Regions from separate parts of the Streptomyces sp. 8N706 genome, predicted to be linked through region 2. Evidence: riboswitches for the same ligand, from Rfam matches in the RefSeq annotation. Region 2 holds a riboswitch; the other holds the start of a gene.
What was found. A riboswitch is a leader RNA that binds a small molecule or an ion and turns the genes downstream of it on or off. The one in region 2 is predicted to bind glycine.

Region 1 (8,424 bases), on a different contig from region 2:
GTTGACGCACCCCGGGTGACTGCCTACCGTCGAGAAGGCAGGTCAAGGACGGAGGGTCGGCGTGAGAAGCACCGGCAGCGGTACAGCGGCGGGCGGTCCATTTCCGCTCCACGGGGGTGCGGCAGCCCCCGCCCCCGGGCACACCGCCGCGGCACCGGCCGAGGCACCCCGCGAACCGTCCGAGGGGATCGGCTACCGCGGGCCCACCGCCTGCGCGGCGGCCGGCATCACCTACCGCCAACTGGACTACTGGGCACGCACCGGGCTGGTGGAGCCGAGCGTGCGGCCCGCGTACGGCTCCGGTACGCAGCGGCTCTACAGCTTCCGGGACGTCGTCGTTCTGAAGATCGTGAAGCGCTTCCTGGACACCGGCGTCTCCCTGCAGAACATCCGTGCCGCGGTCCAGCACCTGCGTGCCCGCGAGCGCGCCGACCTCGCCCAGATGACGCTGATGAGCGATGGCGCGACGGTCTACGAGTGCTCCTCCCCGGACGACGTCGTGAGCCTCCTCCAGGGCGGTCAGGGCATCTTCGGCATCGCCGTCGGCGTGGTGTGGCGGGATGTGGAGAACGCCCTGTCCCAGCTGCACGGGGAGCGGGTCGAGACCGGTGAGACGCTGATCGGGCACAACCCCGCGGACGAACTCGCCCGCCGCCGCAATCGCGCCGTCTGAACCCGCCACGCCGCCCCGGGGCGAATGTCAGTGCCATAGGGCAGCATCGGTGGTGTGAGAGGCGCACCGACCATCCTCCATCTCGACATGGATGCCTTCTACGCTGCCGTGGAGCAGGCCTCCAAGCCGAGCCTGCGCGGCAAGCCGGTGGTCGTCGGAGGACTCGGTCCGCGCGGGGTCGTGGCCACGGCGTCGTACGAGGCGCGGGTCTTCGGGGTGCACTCGGCCATGGCCATGGGACAGGCCCGCAGGCTGTGCCCCAACGCCGCCTATCTCGCCCCCCGATTCGGGCTGTACCGCCGGGTCAGCGACGCGGTCATGGAGCTGCTGCACGGGCTCTCGCCGCTCGTCGAGCCGCTGAGCCTGGACGAGGCGTTCGTGGACCTGGAGGCGGGCGGGCAGGCGGCCTCGGCCGCCGAGGCCCGTGCGGTCGCGGAGCGGCTGCGGGCCGAGATCCGGGCGGTGACCGGGCTCAGCGGTTCGGTGGGTCTGGCCGGGTCCAAGATGGTGGCCAAGATCGCCTCGGAGGAGGCCAAGCCGGACGGTCTTGTGCTGATCACGCCGGGCAGCGAGCGCGAGATGCTGGCTCCGATGACGGTCCGCACACTTCCCGGTGTCGGGCCCGCCACCGCCGAGCATCTGCGCCGGGCCGGCATCCACACCGTCGGCGAGATCGTGGAGGCGGGCGAGGACGAACTCGTACGGCTGCTGGGCAAGGCGCACGGCAGCTCGCTGCACTCGATGGCGAGCGGCCGCGACGACCGACCCGTGGTCGCGGAGCGGGACGCCAAGTCGGTCTCGGTGGAGGACACCTTCGATGTCGATCTGCACGACCGGGCACAGGTGCGGGCGCAGGTCGGGCGGCTGGCGGACCGCTGTGTGCAGCGTCTGCGCTCCGCCGGGCGCTCCGGACGCACGGTGGTCCTCAAGGTCCGTCGGTACGACTTCTCCACCCTGACCCGCTCCGAGACCCTCCGGGGGCCCACCGACGAACCGGCGGTCATCCGGGAGGCGGCGGGGCGCCTCCTCGAGTCCGTGGACACCACGGGCGGTGTGCGGCTGCTGGGTGTCGGGGTGACGGGGCTGGCGGACTTCACCCAGGAGGACCTCTTCGCGCAGGCGGCAACGGCGCAGGCGGCGACCGGGCGGCCGGCGACCGGGCAGGCTTCGTCCGCGGAGGCGGCAGCGGCTGCGGAGAGCGTTCTGGGGGGCCCTGAGCCGGACGAGGGCGCTCATCATCCCGCGCCGCCCCCTCCGCCGGGCGCGGAGGAAGCCGCGCCGGAGCAGGCTCGCCGATGGGTGCCGGGCCATGACGTACGCCACGCGGAGCTCGGCAGCGGCTGGGTGCAGGGCAGCGGGGTCGGGCGGGTCACCGTACGGTTCGAGCAGCCGTGGTCGGCGCCCGGACGGGTGCGCACCTTCCCCGTGGACGACCCCGCCCTGGAGCCGTCCGAGCCCTTGCCCCTGGTGCCGGACCCGGCGCGGGACGATCAGTCGTCGTTGCCCGCGATACGCCCGAAGTCCTGGTCATCGGAGCCCGGCTCGTCGCCCGGGGCCGTCGCGTCCAGACCGTAGTGGTGGTAGAGCTGCAACTCCTGCTCCGGGGAGAGGTGCCGGCCCACCCCGAAATCAGGGGCATCCTTGATCAGTGCCCGGCGGTACGGAACGCGCAGGGTGTCGTCGATGACCTCGCTGGGCTCCAGGGGCACGAAGGCGTCGCGGCCGAACAGGCCGGTGCGCACCGCCGCCCACTCCGGACGGCCCGTCGCGTCGTCCAGATACACCTCGTCCACGGTGCCGATCTTCGCACCGTCGAGGTCGAAAGCCTTGCGGCCGATCAGGCTCCGCGGATCGATATCGGTCTGCACGATTCCTCCAACTGCTCGCGGATCCCCTGGAGACAACGAAAGGCCACATCGTGCCCCCCGGCCACTCGAACGACCTGGGCGGAGGTCCACTGGTACGCTGGCAAACGGCTGCAGACCCCGTGCGGGAGAGTCCTCCACCAGCAATCGGAGGCGCCGAAGGAGCAAATCCTCCCCGGAATCTCTCAGGCACCCGTACCGCACGGACGAGGTCACTCTGGAAAGCAGGGCGGGCATCGGCCGTGTATGCGCCGGAACCCCTCCTCACCGACGGTGAAAGCCGGGCCGCCCCGTGCGGGCCGGTGAAGCTCTCAGGTCGAGATGACAGAGGGGGAGGCCATCCGGGTACCCGCCGTGGTGCCCCTCGCAGGTCGCGTCGACCAGGAGGCCTCCGCAGATGACCGCCAACCGCATCCCACTCTCCGAGCTGGAGCGTGGCATTCCGTTCGAGCAGCGCCATATCGGTCCCAACGGCGAGGCGCAGGCGAAGATGCTCGCCCATGTGGGCTACGGCTCACTCGACGAGCTCACGGCCGCCGCCGTGCCCGATGTGATCAAGAGCGCCGAGGCCCTCGATCTGCCGCGGGCGCGCACCGAGGCGGAGGTCCTCGCCGAGCTGCGCGGCCTGGCGGACCGCAATCAGGTGCTGACGCCGATGATCGGACTCGGCTACTACGGCACCTTCACCCCGCCGGTGATCCTTCGCAATGTCATGGAGAACCCCGCCTGGTACACGGCTTACACGCCGTACCAGCCGGAGATCTCCCAGGGCCGCCTCGAGGCGCTGCTGAACTTCCAGACGGTCGTCGCCGACCTCACCGGCCTGCCCACCTCGGGCGCCTCGCTCCTCGACGAGGGCACGGCCGCCGCCGAGGCGATGGCGCTCTCCCGCCGCGTCGGCAAGGTCAAGGAGGGGGTCTTCCTGATCGACGCCGACTGTCTGCCCCAGACCATCGCGGTCATCGAGACCCGCGCCGAACCGGCCGGTGTGGAGGTCGTCGTCGCCGATCTCTCCGACGGCGTTCCGGCGGACGTCGCCGAGCGCGGGGTATTCGGTGTGCTGCTGCAGTACCCGGGCGCCTCCGGCCGGGTCAGGGACCTCCGACCGGTGATCGAGCGGGCACACGAACTGGGGGCGATCGTCACCGTCGCCGCTGACCTCCTCGCCCTCACCCTGCTCACCTCGCCCGGCGACCTCGGCGCGGACATCGCCGTCGGCAGCAGCCAGCGCTTCGGCGTGCCCATGGGCTTCGGCGGCCCGCACGCCGGCTTCATGGCCGTACGCGAGAAGTTCGCCCGCAACCTGCCGGGCCGGCTCGTCGGCGTCTCCGTGGACGCCGACGGCAACAAGGCGTACCGGCTGGCTCTCCAGACCCGTGAGCAGCACATCCGTCGTGAGAAGGCCACGAGCAACATCTGCACCGCGCAGGTCCTGCTCGCCGTGATGGCGGGCATGTACGCCGTCCACCACGGCCCGGACGGGCTCGCGGACATCGCCCGGCGCACCCACCGCTACACCGTGCTCCTCGCCGAAGGCCTGCGGGCCGGAGGCGTCGAGATCGTGCACAGCGCGTACTTCGACACGCTGACCGCGCGTGTCCCCGGGCGTGCCGCCGAGATCGTGGCCGCCGCCCGCGAGGCCGGGGTCAACCTGCGCCAGGTCGACGCCGATCTGGTCGGCATCGCCTGTGACGAGACCACCGGCCGTGACCAGCTGGCCGCCGTGTGGGGCGCCTTCGGTGTCGCGGCGGACGTGGAGGAGCTGGACGCCGTCGTGCAGGAGACGCTGCCGGGCGCCCTGCTGCGCCACGACGACTACCTCACCCACCCGGTCTTCCACCAGCACCGCTCCGAGACGGCGATGCTGCGCTATCTGCGCCGCCTCTCCGACCGTGACTACGCGCTGGACCGCGGCATGATCCCGCTCGGCTCCTGCACGATGAAGCTCAACGCGACCGCGGAGATGGAACCGGTCACCTGGCCGCAGTTCGCGGCGCTCCACCCGTTCGCGCCCGTCGAGCAGGCCGAGGGCTACCTCACCCTCATCCACGAGCTCGAGGAGCACCTCGCCGAGGTCACCGGCTACGACACCGTTTCCCTCCAGCCGAACGCGGGCTCACAGGGCGAGCTGGCCGGACTGCTGGCCGTACGGGCGTACCACCGGGCCAACGGTGACACGCAGCGCACCGTCTGCCTCATCCCCTCCTCCGCGCACGGCACCAACGCCGCCAGCGCCGTGATGGCAGGGATGAAGGTGGTGGTGGTCAAGACCCGCGAGGACGGGGACGTCGACGTCGAGGACCTGCACGCCAAGATCGAGAAGCATGGCCACGAGCTGGCCGTACTGATGGTCACCTACCCCTCCACGCACGGCGTGTTCGAGGAGCACATCACCGACGTCTGCGCGGCCGTGCACGACGCGGGCGGCCAGGTGTACGTGGACGGCGCCAACCTCAACGCGCTGGTGGGACTGGCCAAGCCGGGCCGGTTCGGCTCGGACGTCTCGCATCTGAACCTGCACAAGACCTTCTGCATCCCGCACGGCGGTGGCGGCCCCGGCGTCGGCCCCGTCGCCGTGCGGGCGCATCTCGCGCCGTACCTGCCGAACCACCCGCTCCAGCCGGCCGCCGGTCCGGAGACGGGTGTGGGCCCGATTTCCGCCGCTCCGTGGGGATCCGCGGGCATCCTGCCGATCTCCTGGGCGTACGTCCGGCTGATGGGCGCCGAGGGGCTGCGGAGGGCCACCCAGATGGCCGTTCTCGGCGCCAACTACATCGCCAAGCGCCTCGAGCCGCACTACCCGGTGCTCTACACCGGCCCGAACGGGCTGGTCGCCCATGAGTGCATCGTCGACCTGCGTCCGCTCACCAAGGCGACGGGGGTGAGCGTCGACGATGTCGCCAAGCGGCTGATCGACTACGGGTTCCACGCTCCGACGATGTCGTTCCCGGTGGCCGGGACGCTGATGATCGAGCCGACGGAGAGCGAGGACCTCACCGAGCTGGACCGCTTCTGCGAGGCGATGATCGCGATACGGGCCGAGATCGATCGGGTCGGCTCGGGGGAGTGGCCCGCGGATGACAACCCGCTGCGCAACGCCCCGCACACCGCGGCCGCGCTGAGTGACGGGTGGGAGCGTCCGTACAGCCGTGAGACGGCGGTCTTCCCGGCCGGAGTCCCGGCGGCGGACAAGTACTGGCCGCCGGTGCGGCGGATCGACGGGGCCTTCGGCGACCGTAATCTGGTCTGCTCATGCCCGCCGGTGGAGGAGTACGACGACTGACGCGGCCGTCCTTGCGCGGACTACGTCGGGGCCGGTTCGGCGGACTGCGCCGGGCCGGCCCCGTCGTGTTCCCGGTGGTCGTGCCGTTCCCCGGTGGTGCGTGGCGTGCCGCGGGTCAGGCGGCGGTCACCACCCGCTCGCTGCCGAGCGGTCGGTGCGGGTTGATGATCTTGCCATCCGGCAGCAGCTCCCCGGTGTCCTCGAAGAGCAGGACGCCGTTGCACAGCAGGCTCCAGCCCTGCTCCGGGTGGTGCGCCACGGGATGGGCGGCCTCCCGGTCGGCGGAGTCGGCGGTCGGGCAGGGAGGCTGGTGCTGGCACATGGTCGGGTTCTTTCGCTGCGGTGTGGTCGATGCCCTGGGGCTCGATGGGTTCATGGTGCCGTCCCCCGTATCGGTCGGTCGTCCCAGTGTTGCCCCACGGACGGGATTCCGCAGGGATTTCCCAGGAGCTGTCCTTACTGCTTGATGACGCATCACCCGCGCGGACGGTTCAGCACAAGGGGGCAGTCACTTCGGGTGGTTGCGGATAGCCGGTCCGAGCTAGTTGTACCGCGTCGGCCAAGGTGCACCCCGCTGGCTGCCCTGGCACGGCCTTCCCCCAGCCGCGTTGCCGATCGGCCGAGCACACGCCCTCCCTGCCTTCGGTGTGGGACCCCAGAGGCCGGTCCGGCGCCTTGCGGCCGGCCGCGTCAGGTCACCTCGCTACCGGGCGCACCGCGGCTGACGGGCACTGGTCCGCACGGGTGGGGACCGGCGGCAGCACTGCGCCCCGCGGCCGCCGGGCCGCGGGGCGCACCATGCCGTGCGTCGGTGAGAAGTCAGGCCGGGGACGCCATGCCCATCAACGGGGGCGGTGCGAGCCGGAGGGTCAGCACGGGCAGCAGGTCGGCGACCCGGTGCGTCCGGTGCGCCGCGATGCCGGGCGGCGCCGGGGCGAGCGGCACCAGAAGATCGCTCGGCGCGGGCCGGCCCTTGGTGGGGTCAGCGGCCGCGTCCCCGTGCAGCCACAGCGTGAGCATGTAGAGCTCGGGTACGGACAGCAGCCGGGGCTGGTACGGCGCCGTCAAGGCCTCCGCCTGCCGTAGCGCCAGTTCCGTGGAGGCGACGTAGGGCCCCTCGAAGAAGTGTGAGAACGCCCAGCCGTCCGGGGTGAGCATGGTCTCGGCCGCCGCCACCGCCCGGTCGCCGCTGCGGATCAGGAAGCGCCAGCCCGTGAGCCGGGTGCGCGGGGTGCCGCCCCGGGTGGTGACGCGGTCCAGGACATGGACGGGCAGCGGGAGGTCGGGACTGAGCGGGCCGGGCAGGGTCCGCAGGGCGGGAGTACGCGGATCGCGGACGGCGGTGGGGGAACCGAGGGCCGCGAGGGCGCTGCGCAGGGCGGGCTTGGGTGCCGGGGGGACATGCAGCGGCATGGTGGGTCGCCTCTCACTTCGGAGACACGTGGAGCGGGGCAGATGCGGACGGCGGTGTCAGCAAGCGAGGTCAGAGGGGGCCGGAGAACTCGAATACCGGCGGCGCACACTCTCTGCCTCGTTCGCAAAGTTTATACGACATGTGTTCACGTGGTGTTTCGTCTAGCTGACGCGGGTATTGCGGGCAAGGTCGTAATCGGTCTTTACTGCGAGTGGGTTACACCCATTCTGTCCGCCTGGCCCGGTCCGCTGCCTTGTGTTATGCCCCGAGAACGGTAGGCCGATTCCCGTCGGCGTTTTTCACGACAGCAATGCGCCGGGCCCGGGACGCCACGCTATGCCGATGGAATGTGCCGCACGGAGTGTAGGGAGCAGCTTACTGGGCATGCGGTGTCCGCCGGGCGTTATCGATCACATTGCCTGGGCATCATCGACCGTGACACCGGCGGCTCCTGCGCCGCGGGCGACCCACTCGAGGAGGGACGCTTCGATGGGGGAGAAGGTCGAGGCAGGCGGGTTCGACCTGTCCGATCGGCAGCACTACCGCCGTAAGTTGCAGCAGTGCCTCGAGGCGCTGGAGCGGCTGCTGAAGGAGCGACGGTTCGACCGGCCGAAGAATTTGATGGGCCTGGAGATCGAGCTGAATCTCGCGGGTGACGACGGGATGCCGCGGATGATGAATGCAGAAGTCCTGGAGCGCATCTCCAGCGGAGATTTCCAGACCGAACTGGGGCAGTTCAACCTTGAAGTGAACATCGTGCCGCACCGGCTGTCCGGCCGGGTTCTGGACCAGCTGGCGGAGGAGCTGCGGACGGGCCTCGGGTATGCCGACCGCAAGGCCCGGGAAGTGTCGGCGGAGATCGTGATGATCGGCATCCTGCCCACCCTCGGCGCCGACGACCTCGTGTTCTCGAACCTCTCCGAGGTGGACCGCTACCGGCTGCTCAACGACGAGATCCTGGCCGCCCGCGGTGAGGAGATCGACCTCGACATCGAGGGGGTCGAGCATCTGACGTACAGCAGCCGCTCGATCGCGCCCGAAGCCGCCTGTACGTCCGTGCAGCTCCATCTCCAGGTGACGCCCGGGCGGTTCGCGGCCGTGTGGAACGCCGCGCAGGCGATGGCCGCCGTACAGATCGCCATGGGGGCCAACTCCCCCTTCCTCTTCGGCCGCGAGCTCTGGCGCGAGT
Region 2 (8,424 bases):
CAGCATCCAGTAGCCGACCGGATCCTGCGCGATGTCCAGCAGTACCAGTTGTACGGGCCAGGGCACCGGGACCGCGCCGAGCGCGCGTCCGAGCGCCTCCATCACCGCGGCCCGGTCCTCGGGTTCACAGCGGATGAGTTCGACACCGACGAAGAGCGCGGGGGCGTCGCCCTCGACGCTGGCGAGGGCGCGGCGGGCGGTGCGGACCAGCCCGGTGACGGCGAACTCCCCGGCGGCGGCGGCGAGGAAGTCGACGGGTTCGGCCTGCCAGTCCGGTTCGAACATCCGCACCCGGCCGCCGCTGGTGGGGCCGTCGAGCTCGGTGCGGCCCGCCCGGCACAGCTCGGCGACCGCGGGCGGCGGCAGCGGGACGCCGACCGCGCCACCGGGATTGACGGCGATACCCAGCTGCGGCGGCAGTCCGCGGGCGAACTCACGGGCGGGCGCGATGGTGAAGGACATATGGGAGCCGACGACCTGGAGGAACTGCTGCTCGGAGCTGAAGACCGGGACGTACGCGGCGCCTTCGATCTCCATGGTCGGCAGGTCCAGGTCCCGGCTCTCACGGCTGCCGCCGTTCGGCAGCGGCACCCAGACATGACTGCGGCCGAGCACCTCGACCAGCCGGGCTCCGGCGCCGGGGACACCGAGCGAGGCGGCGAGCACCTCCTCGAGTTCATTGCCCGGGAAACCGGCCGGGGGAATCCCGCCGGCAGGCATGGAATAGCCGTGCTGCTCCGTCATGCTCATCGGGCCCCACCAACCCCGTCTCGTCCGAACTGCACACGCACCTTAACGGCTGGCTGTCCCGCTGCTCCCCGGGGCGTCCCGAATCTGTGACACGGCCCCGCGCACTCCGGACGTAGTGGGCAAATCAACGGGGCCGGACTCCGTATCCTCCCGCCTGATTCCTCCGTACGCCCGGTACCGCTGCCCGTCCGCACGGCGCCGTCCGTCCGCACGGCTCGGCCCGCGGTCCTTCCGTACGGCGGGATCCGGCAGCGGCGGGGTCCGCGCGCTCACTCGAAGGCGATACCGCTCAGGGCACTCGCCGTACCGCGGTCCAGCAGCACGGCTGAGGCACAGCCGCGCGGCGGTTGTCCGCTCTCCATGTCCCCGACGAGCCGCCCCACCGCACGCCGGTGCCGCCCGAAGGCGTACCCGGAGACGCCCCGTCCGCGCGACGCCTGGCCCTCCAGGGCGGTCTCCGGCGGTACATCCAGCAGTGCCAGATGCAGGGACCGCCCCCGGCGGCGGGCGTCGCGCGCCAGCCAGCGGCGCACCCACGCGAGACTGCCGCAGTCGTGCACCACGACGCTGTCGCCGGAGCGCAGCGCCCGGCGCAGCCCGGCGTAGTGGGCCAGGCGGACCAGGGGGCGGTAGAGGGCGTACGGCAGCAGCGTCGGCGCCCGGTGCTCCCAGCGGTCCCGGGTATCCTGCGAGTCGATCCGGCGTACGGCCCCTCCGCGGCGGTCCAGCGCGGCGGCCGCCCGTTTGATCAAGGTGCTCTTGCCGCTCCCCGGGAGCCCGGAGACGACGACCACGTCACCGGCCGGGTAGCGCAGCTCGCTCACCCGCCGGCCCCGCAGATCCGTGGTCGGCCCGCGCCGCCCCGGCCTGACGACCGCCGACGTGGGCGGCGCCGCCTGCGGGGGGACGGCGCCGAACCCGGCGGCCCCTGTTGTCGCACACGCTCCGTGCCTCTGCACCGTGATCGTCCTCCTAGGTCCGGTCACTGCGGCAGTTTCAAGAAAAGGTAATGCCATACAACCGCGTCACCCTCACCTGAACGGCCCGAATGTGTCACAGCCATGCAATGATGTGCCCCGCAAACTCCATACCGGCCGCTTGTAACCCGCGCGGGAGAGTCCCCGGACCGGCAGTGAGCCGGGCGCCGGGGCGCCGAAGGAGCAAGTCCTCCCTTGAATCTCTCAGGCCCCGTACCGCGCGGGCGAGGCACATCTGAAAAGCGGGCCGCCGCGGTGCGGCTCCACCCAAGGTGCAAGCCGTAACCCCTCTGCGGGGTCGTGGCGAACCTCTCAGGTTCCGATGACAGATGGGGAGGCTGTGTTCATGTCGACAGAGCCTCACCACCCCTGCCCGGGAGCCTGAAGATGACCGATTCCCCACGCCGTACCTCCCTCGACGCGCTGCATCGCAGGCTCGGGGCGACCATGACCGACTTCGCCGGCTGGGACATGCCGCTGCGCTACGGCAGTGAGCGCGAGGAGCATCTGGCGGTCCGCACCCGCGCCGGCCTCTTCGACCTCTCCCACATGGGCGAGATCACCCTGACCGGCCCCCAGGCCGGTGAGCTGCTCGACTACGCGCTCGTCGGCCATCTCTCCGCGCTCGCCCCCGGCCGCGCCCGCTACACCATGATCTGCGACGCCGAGGGCGGCATCCTCGACGACCTGATCGTCTACCGGCTCGCCGACGAAGAGTTCATGGTGGTGGCCAACGCCTCCAACGCGCAGGTCGTCCTGGACGCGCTCACCGAGCGTGCCGGGGGCTTCGACGCGGCCGTCCGCGACGACCGGGAGGCGTACGCGCTGCTCGCCGTCCAGGGTCCGGAGTCCCCCGGCATTCTCGCGTCGCTGACCGACGCCGACCTGGACGGGCTGAAGTACTACGCGGGTCTGCCCGGGACCGTCGCCGGTGTGCCCGCGCTGATCGCCCGTACCGGTTACACCGGCGAGGACGGCTTCGAGCTCTTCGTCGCGCCCGGGGACGCCGAGACGCTGTGGCAGGCGCTGACCGAGGCGGGCCGGGACGCCGGCCTGGTCCCCTGCGGACTGTCCTGCCGCGACACACTGCGGCTGGAGGCGGGCATGCCGCTGTACGGGCATGAGCTCACCCGGTCCACCACGCCCTTCGACGCGGGGCTGGGCCGGGTCGTGAAGTTCGAGAAGACCACCAACGACGGCCGCTTCGTCGGGCGCGAGGCCCTGGAGGCCGCCGCGAAGCGGGCCGGGGAGGCCCCGCCGCGCACGCTGGTCGGCCTGGTCGCCGAGGGCCGCCGGGTCCCGCGCGCCGGATACCCGGTCGTCTCCACCGGTTCCGGCACCGTCATCGGCGAGGTGACCTCGGGCGCTCCGTCCCCGACGCTGGGCCGGCCGATCGCCATCGCGTATGTGGACGCGGCTCACGCCGAGCCCGGCACCGGGGGCGTGGCGGTCGACATCCGGGGCAGCCACGAGCCGTACGAGGTCGTCGCGCTGCCGTTCTACAAGCGCCGGCGCTGAGACCTTCCACCAGGGCTGGGCGCCGACTTCCCCAAAGGGCCGGCGCCGACGCCCGGAAGCCACCGCTGACGGGCTCGGAGGACGCTTCTGTCACGTTGCTCTCGTCACGCCCGTCCCACCTGTCAAGACCCCGTATCCGAGCACGCCCCCGCATCCAGGAGAATCAGGTCATGAGCAACCCCCAGCAGCTGCGCTACAGCAAGGAGCACGAGTGGCTCACCGCCGCCGAGGACGGTGTGTCGACCGTGGGCATCACCGCGCACGCCGCCGACGCGCTCGGTGATGTCGTCTACGTCCAGCTCCCGGAGGTCGGCGACGCCGTCACCGCGGGCGAGCCCTGTGGCGAGCTGGAGTCGACCAAGTCCGTCAGCGACCTGTACGCCCCGGTGTCCGGCGAGGTCACCGAGGTGAACCAGGACGTCGTGGACGACCCCGCGCTGGTGAATTCCGCCCCCTTCGAGGGCGGCTGGCTGTTCAAGGTGAGGGTCAGCGACGAGCCGTCGGACCTGCTGTCCGCCGACGAGTACACCGCCTTCACCGGCAACTGACCCCCGCCCCGCGCCCCACCTGAATGGGATCCTGATGTCGCTTCTCAACCAGTCCCTGCACGAGCTCGACCCGGACGTCGCCGCGGCCGTCGACGCCGAGCTGCACCGCCAGCAGTCCACCCTCGAGATGATCGCCTCGGAGAACTTCGCTCCGGCCGCCGTCCTCGAGGCGCAGGGCTCGGTGCTCACCAACAAGTACGCCGAGGGGTACCCCGGCCGCCGCTACTACGGCGGCTGTGAGCACGTCGACGTCGTGGAGCAGCTGGCGATCGACCGGATCAAGGCGCTGTTCGGGGCCGAGCACGCCAACGTCCAGCCGCACTCCGGAGCGCAGGCGAACGCCGCCGCGATGTTCGCCCTGCTCTCCCCCGGTGACACCATCCTGGGTCTGAACCTCGCCCACGGGGGGCACCTGACCCACGGCATGAAGATCAACTTCTCCGGCAAGCTCTACACCGTCGCCGCGTACCACGTGGACGAGAAGACCAACCAGGTCGACATGGACGAGGTCGAGCGCCTGGCCAAGGAGCACCGGCCGAAGCTGATCATCGCGGGCTGGTCCGCCTACCCCCGCCAGCTGGACTTCGCGGCGTTCCGGAGGATCGCCGACGAGGTCGGCGCGTACCTCATGGTCGACATGGCGCACTTCGCGGGCCTGGTGGCCGCGGGCCTGCACCCGAGCCCGGTGCCGCACGCCCATGTCGTCACCACCACCACCCACAAGACCCTCGGCGGCCCCCGCGGCGGTGTCATCCTCTCCACCGCCGAACTGGCGAAGAAGATCAACTCCGCGGTCTTCCCCGGCCAGCAGGGCGGCCCGCTGGAGCACGTCATCGCGGCGAAGGCCGTGGCCTTCAAGGTGGCGGCCTCGGAGGAGTTCAAGGAGCGCCAGCACCGCACCCTGGAGGGCGCGCGGATCCTCGCCGAGCGCCTGACCCGCTCCGACGTCACCGAGGCCGGTGTCTCCGTGCTGTCCGGCGGCACGGATGTGCATCTGGTCCTGGTGGACCTGCGTAACTCCGAGCTGGACGGGCAGCAGGCCGAGGACCGCCTCCACGAGGTCGGCATCACGGTCAACCGCAACGCCATCCCGAACGACCCGCGGCCCCCGATGGTCACCTCGGGCCTGCGGATCGGCACCCCGGCGCTGGCCACCCGCGGCTTCGGGGAGGCGGACTTCACCGAGGTCGCGGACATCATCGCCGAGGCGCTGAAGCCCGCCTACGACGCACAGGCGCTGAAGGAGCGGGTGACGGCCCTGGCCGAGAAGCACCCGCTGTACCCCGGCCTGACGAAGTAGCCGGACGGCGGGCGGGAGTACCGGCATCGGACGGATGCCGTGCCCCGCCCGCCGCCGCCCGCGTACCACCCACGAGCAGACAAGGGAGTCCGCCACCGTGGCCATCTCCGTCTTCGACCTCTTCTCCATCGGCATCGGGCCGTCGAGCTCCCACACGGTCGGGCCCATGCGCGCGGCGCGGATCTTCGCGGGCCGTCTGAAGCGGGACGGGCTCCTCGCGCAGACGGCATCGGTACGGGCGGAGCTGTTCGGCTCGCTCGGCGCGACGGGCCACGGCCACGGCACTCCCAAGGCCGTCCTGCTCGGCCTGGAGGGCCACTCCCCCCGTACGGTCGACGTCGGGACCGCCGACGACGAGGTCGAGCGGATCCGCCGGACCGGACGGCTGCGGCTGCTCGGAGCGGAGATCGGACAGGCCCACGAGATCGACTTCGACGAGCCGGCCCAGCTGGTCCTGCACCGCCGGCGCTCCCTGCCGTACCACGCCAACGGCATGACGCTCTTCGCCTACGACGCGTCGGGGACGCCGCTGCTGGAGAAGACGTACTACTCGGTCGGCGGCGGCTTCGTGGTGGACGAGGACGCGGTCGGCGAGGACCGGATCAAGCTCGACGACACGGTGCTGACGTACTCCTTCCGTACGGGCGACGAGTTGCTGCGGCTCTCCCGGGAGACGGGCCTGTCCATCTCGGCGCTCATGCTGGAGAACGAGAAGGCGTGGCGCACCGAGGACGAGATCCGTACGGGCCTGCTGGAGATCTGGCGCGTCATGCGGGAGTGCGTCTCCCGGGGTCTGTCGCGCGAGGGCCTCCTCCCGGGCGGTCTGAAGGTCCGCCGCCGCGCCGCGAACTCCGCCCGCCAACTGCGCGCCGAGGGCGACCGGGCGGCCCGCGCGATGGAGTGGACCACCCTGTACGCGATGGCGGTCAACGAGGAGAACGCGGCGGGCGGCCGGGTCGTCACCGCCCCCACCAACGGCGCGGCCGGAATCATCCCCGCTGTGCTGCACTACTACGCCGACTTCGTACCGGGCGCCGACGAGGAGGGCGTGATCCGCTTCCTCCTCGCCGCGGGCGCCATCGGCATGCTCTTCAAGGAGAACGCCTCCATCTCCGGCGCCGAGGTCGGCTGCCAGGGCGAGGTCGGCTCGGCCTGCTCGATGGCGGCGGGCGGCCTGGCGGAGGTCCTGGGCGGCAGCGCGGAGCAGGTCGAGAACGCGGCCGAGATCGGTATGGAGCACAACCTCGGCCTGACGTGCGACCCGGTGGGCGGCCTGGTCCAGATCCCGTGCATCGAGCGCAACGGCATGGCGGCGGTCAAGGCCGTCACCGCGGCCCGCATGGCCCTGCGCGGCGACGGACGCCACCACGTCTCCCTCGACAAGGTCATCAAGACCATGAAGGAGACCGGCGCCGACATGAAGGTCAAGTACAAGGAGACGGCGCGGGGCGGACTCGCGGTGAACGTCATCGAGTGCTGATGGGTAGGCCTGCTGTTTTGTCTCTTTCAGCGCTGTCAGGCGCCTCCGGCCGGCCGGTTCGCCGACCGGCAGGCGGCGCCCATGCGGACAGGCTGCTCTGGAGGAGCGCACGCGGGTGGCCACGACCGCGATGACCACCCTCGAGGCCGACGACGAGCGCGTTCATCCCTCCCGCATCCGGTGGGTGCTCTCCCGCATCGACGTCCATGACGTCACGAAGAGCGTGGTGGACCAGGCCGCCGCGCTGCTGCGCAGCCAGCAGCTCCACAGCCACACGTACGCGACCGACGCCGTCCTCGCCGCCGTCGCACGCACCGCGCCAGGCCCCGTCACCGTCCTCACGTCCGACCCCGAGGACATCACCCTGCTGTGCGGGCCCGCCATCGAGGTCACCAAGGTCTGAGCGCTCCGCTCAGCGACGATGGCAGGGCTCGCTGCCCACACCGAATGCGCCCGCCAACGAGGGCTTGCCAGGAGTTTGGCGTCGAGGACGACGCCACTGCCCGCACCACTCATTGAATAGACGAGACGGCTAGTCTAGTCTCTTGAGTAGACGCAACGCTCAGTCTTGTCTTGTGCTGCGTCCTTGGACCCACAACCGCTCACGAGAGGCCACTGCAGTGGGGAACTCGACCGTCAGCGCCGGCGACTTGACCGGCCCGCCGGCAAAGGCCCGCGGCAGCGGCCTTGCCGTGTTCAGCGTGGCCTTCGCCTTCTGGATCACCATGGCAGGCACCACGGCGCCCACCCCTCTCTACCCGCTCTACGGTGAGACGTTCGGCTTCACGCCGTTCACCGTCACCGTGGTCTTCGCCGTCTACGCGCTGGGAGTAGTCCTGGGGCTGCTGCTCTTCGGGCGGCTCTCGGACCAGGTGGGTCGCCGCCCCATCCTCCTCGCCGCGACCGGGCTGTCCGTGTGCGCCGCGATCATCTTCGTGTTCACCGAGAACCTCGCGGCGATGCTCGTCGCCCGGGTCGTCTCCGGCTTATCGGCGGCCCTGGTGACCGGTGCCGCCACCGCCTCGCTCGCCGAGCGTCTCGGGCAGCACAGCCGAGTCAAGCCGGCCACCATAGCCCTGTTTGCGAACATGGGCGGCCTCGCCTGCGGCACGCTGCTGGCGGGCATCCTCGCCGATGTCGCGCCGTCCCCGCTGCGTACACCCTGGGTCGTCATGCTCGCCCTCGCCGCTGTCGGCATGCTCGGCGTGATGGCCGACGGGGAGAGTTCCGCACACCGCTCCGGCTTCTCCCTGCAGTTCCAGCCGCTGCACATCCCGGGTGAGATCCGATCGGACTTCCTGCGCTCCGCTATGGCAGCGGGCGCGGGCTTCGCCGTACTCGGCGTCCTGACCGCCGTGACGGGCCTGTTCCTTGGCACCGTGCTGCACGAGTCCAGCCACTCACTGACGGGCCTCGTGGTGTTCATCGCCTTCGCGTGCACCGCCTTCGGCCAACTCCTGGTCCGGTCCCTCAAGCCCGGCACCGCCCTGCCCGCAGCCTGCGCGGGGCTGATCGCGGCCGCCGCACTGATCGCCGCGGCGATGGCGACCAGCACCCTCGCGCCCCTGCTCGTCGGGGCCGCCGTCAACGGACTGGCGACAGGTGTCGCTCTCGGTCACGGCATCGGCAGCATCACCACGCGCAGCGCTCCGCAACACCGTGGCGCGTCGGTCTCCACCTTCTTCGCCATCCTGTACTCGATGCTGGCGGTACCCGCCGTCGGCGTAGGAGTCCTGATCCGCGCGACCGGTCTACGCCCCGCGGGCGAGACGTTCAGCGCGGTGGTCGCCGCACTCGCGCTCGGCGTACTGCTCAGCCTGATCCGCACCGGCAAAAAGGCCGCCTGAGGGC

Region 1: it holds a riboswitch for glycine, as region 2 does, so the genes downstream of both, gcvP (aminomethyl-transferring glycine dehydrogenase) here and gcvT (glycine cleavage system aminomethyltransferase GcvT) in region 2, are expected to answer to the same signal.

Annotation. Positions count from the first base shown of each region.
Region 1 is NZ_JBQQBW010000033.1:54,082-62,505, reverse strand. Features, by position in the region: gene ACTWQE_RS15150 (MerR family transcriptional regulator) at 62-673, shown strand; gene ACTWQE_RS15145 (DNA polymerase IV) at 728-2,248, shown strand; gene ACTWQE_RS15140 (PRC-barrel domain-containing protein) at 2,164-2,541, opposite strand; glycine riboswitch at 2,654-2,749, shown strand; gene gcvP (aminomethyl-transferring glycine dehydrogenase) at 2,936-5,821, shown strand; gene ACTWQE_RS15130 (DUF5999 family protein) at 5,937-6,143, opposite strand; gene ACTWQE_RS15125 (hypothetical protein) at 6,641-7,234, opposite strand; gene ACTWQE_RS15120 (glutamate-cysteine ligase family protein) at 7,725-8,424, shown strand, end outside.
Region 2 is NZ_JBQQBW010000058.1:10,839-19,262, reverse strand. Features, by position in the region: gene ACTWQE_RS21235 (enhanced serine sensitivity protein SseB) at 1-750, opposite strand, end outside; gene ACTWQE_RS21230 (AAA family ATPase) at 1,020-1,715, opposite strand; glycine riboswitch at 1,851-1,956, shown strand; glycine riboswitch at 1,957-2,066, shown strand; gene gcvT (glycine cleavage system aminomethyltransferase GcvT) at 2,115-3,245, shown strand; gene gcvH (glycine cleavage system protein GcvH) at 3,416-3,793, shown strand; gene glyA (serine hydroxymethyltransferase) at 3,828-5,093, shown strand; gene ACTWQE_RS21210 (L-serine ammonia-lyase) at 5,191-6,573, shown strand; partial or broken gene ACTWQE_RS21205 (DNA-binding protein) at 6,662-6,976, shown strand; gene ACTWQE_RS21200 (MFS transporter) at 7,275-8,420, shown strand.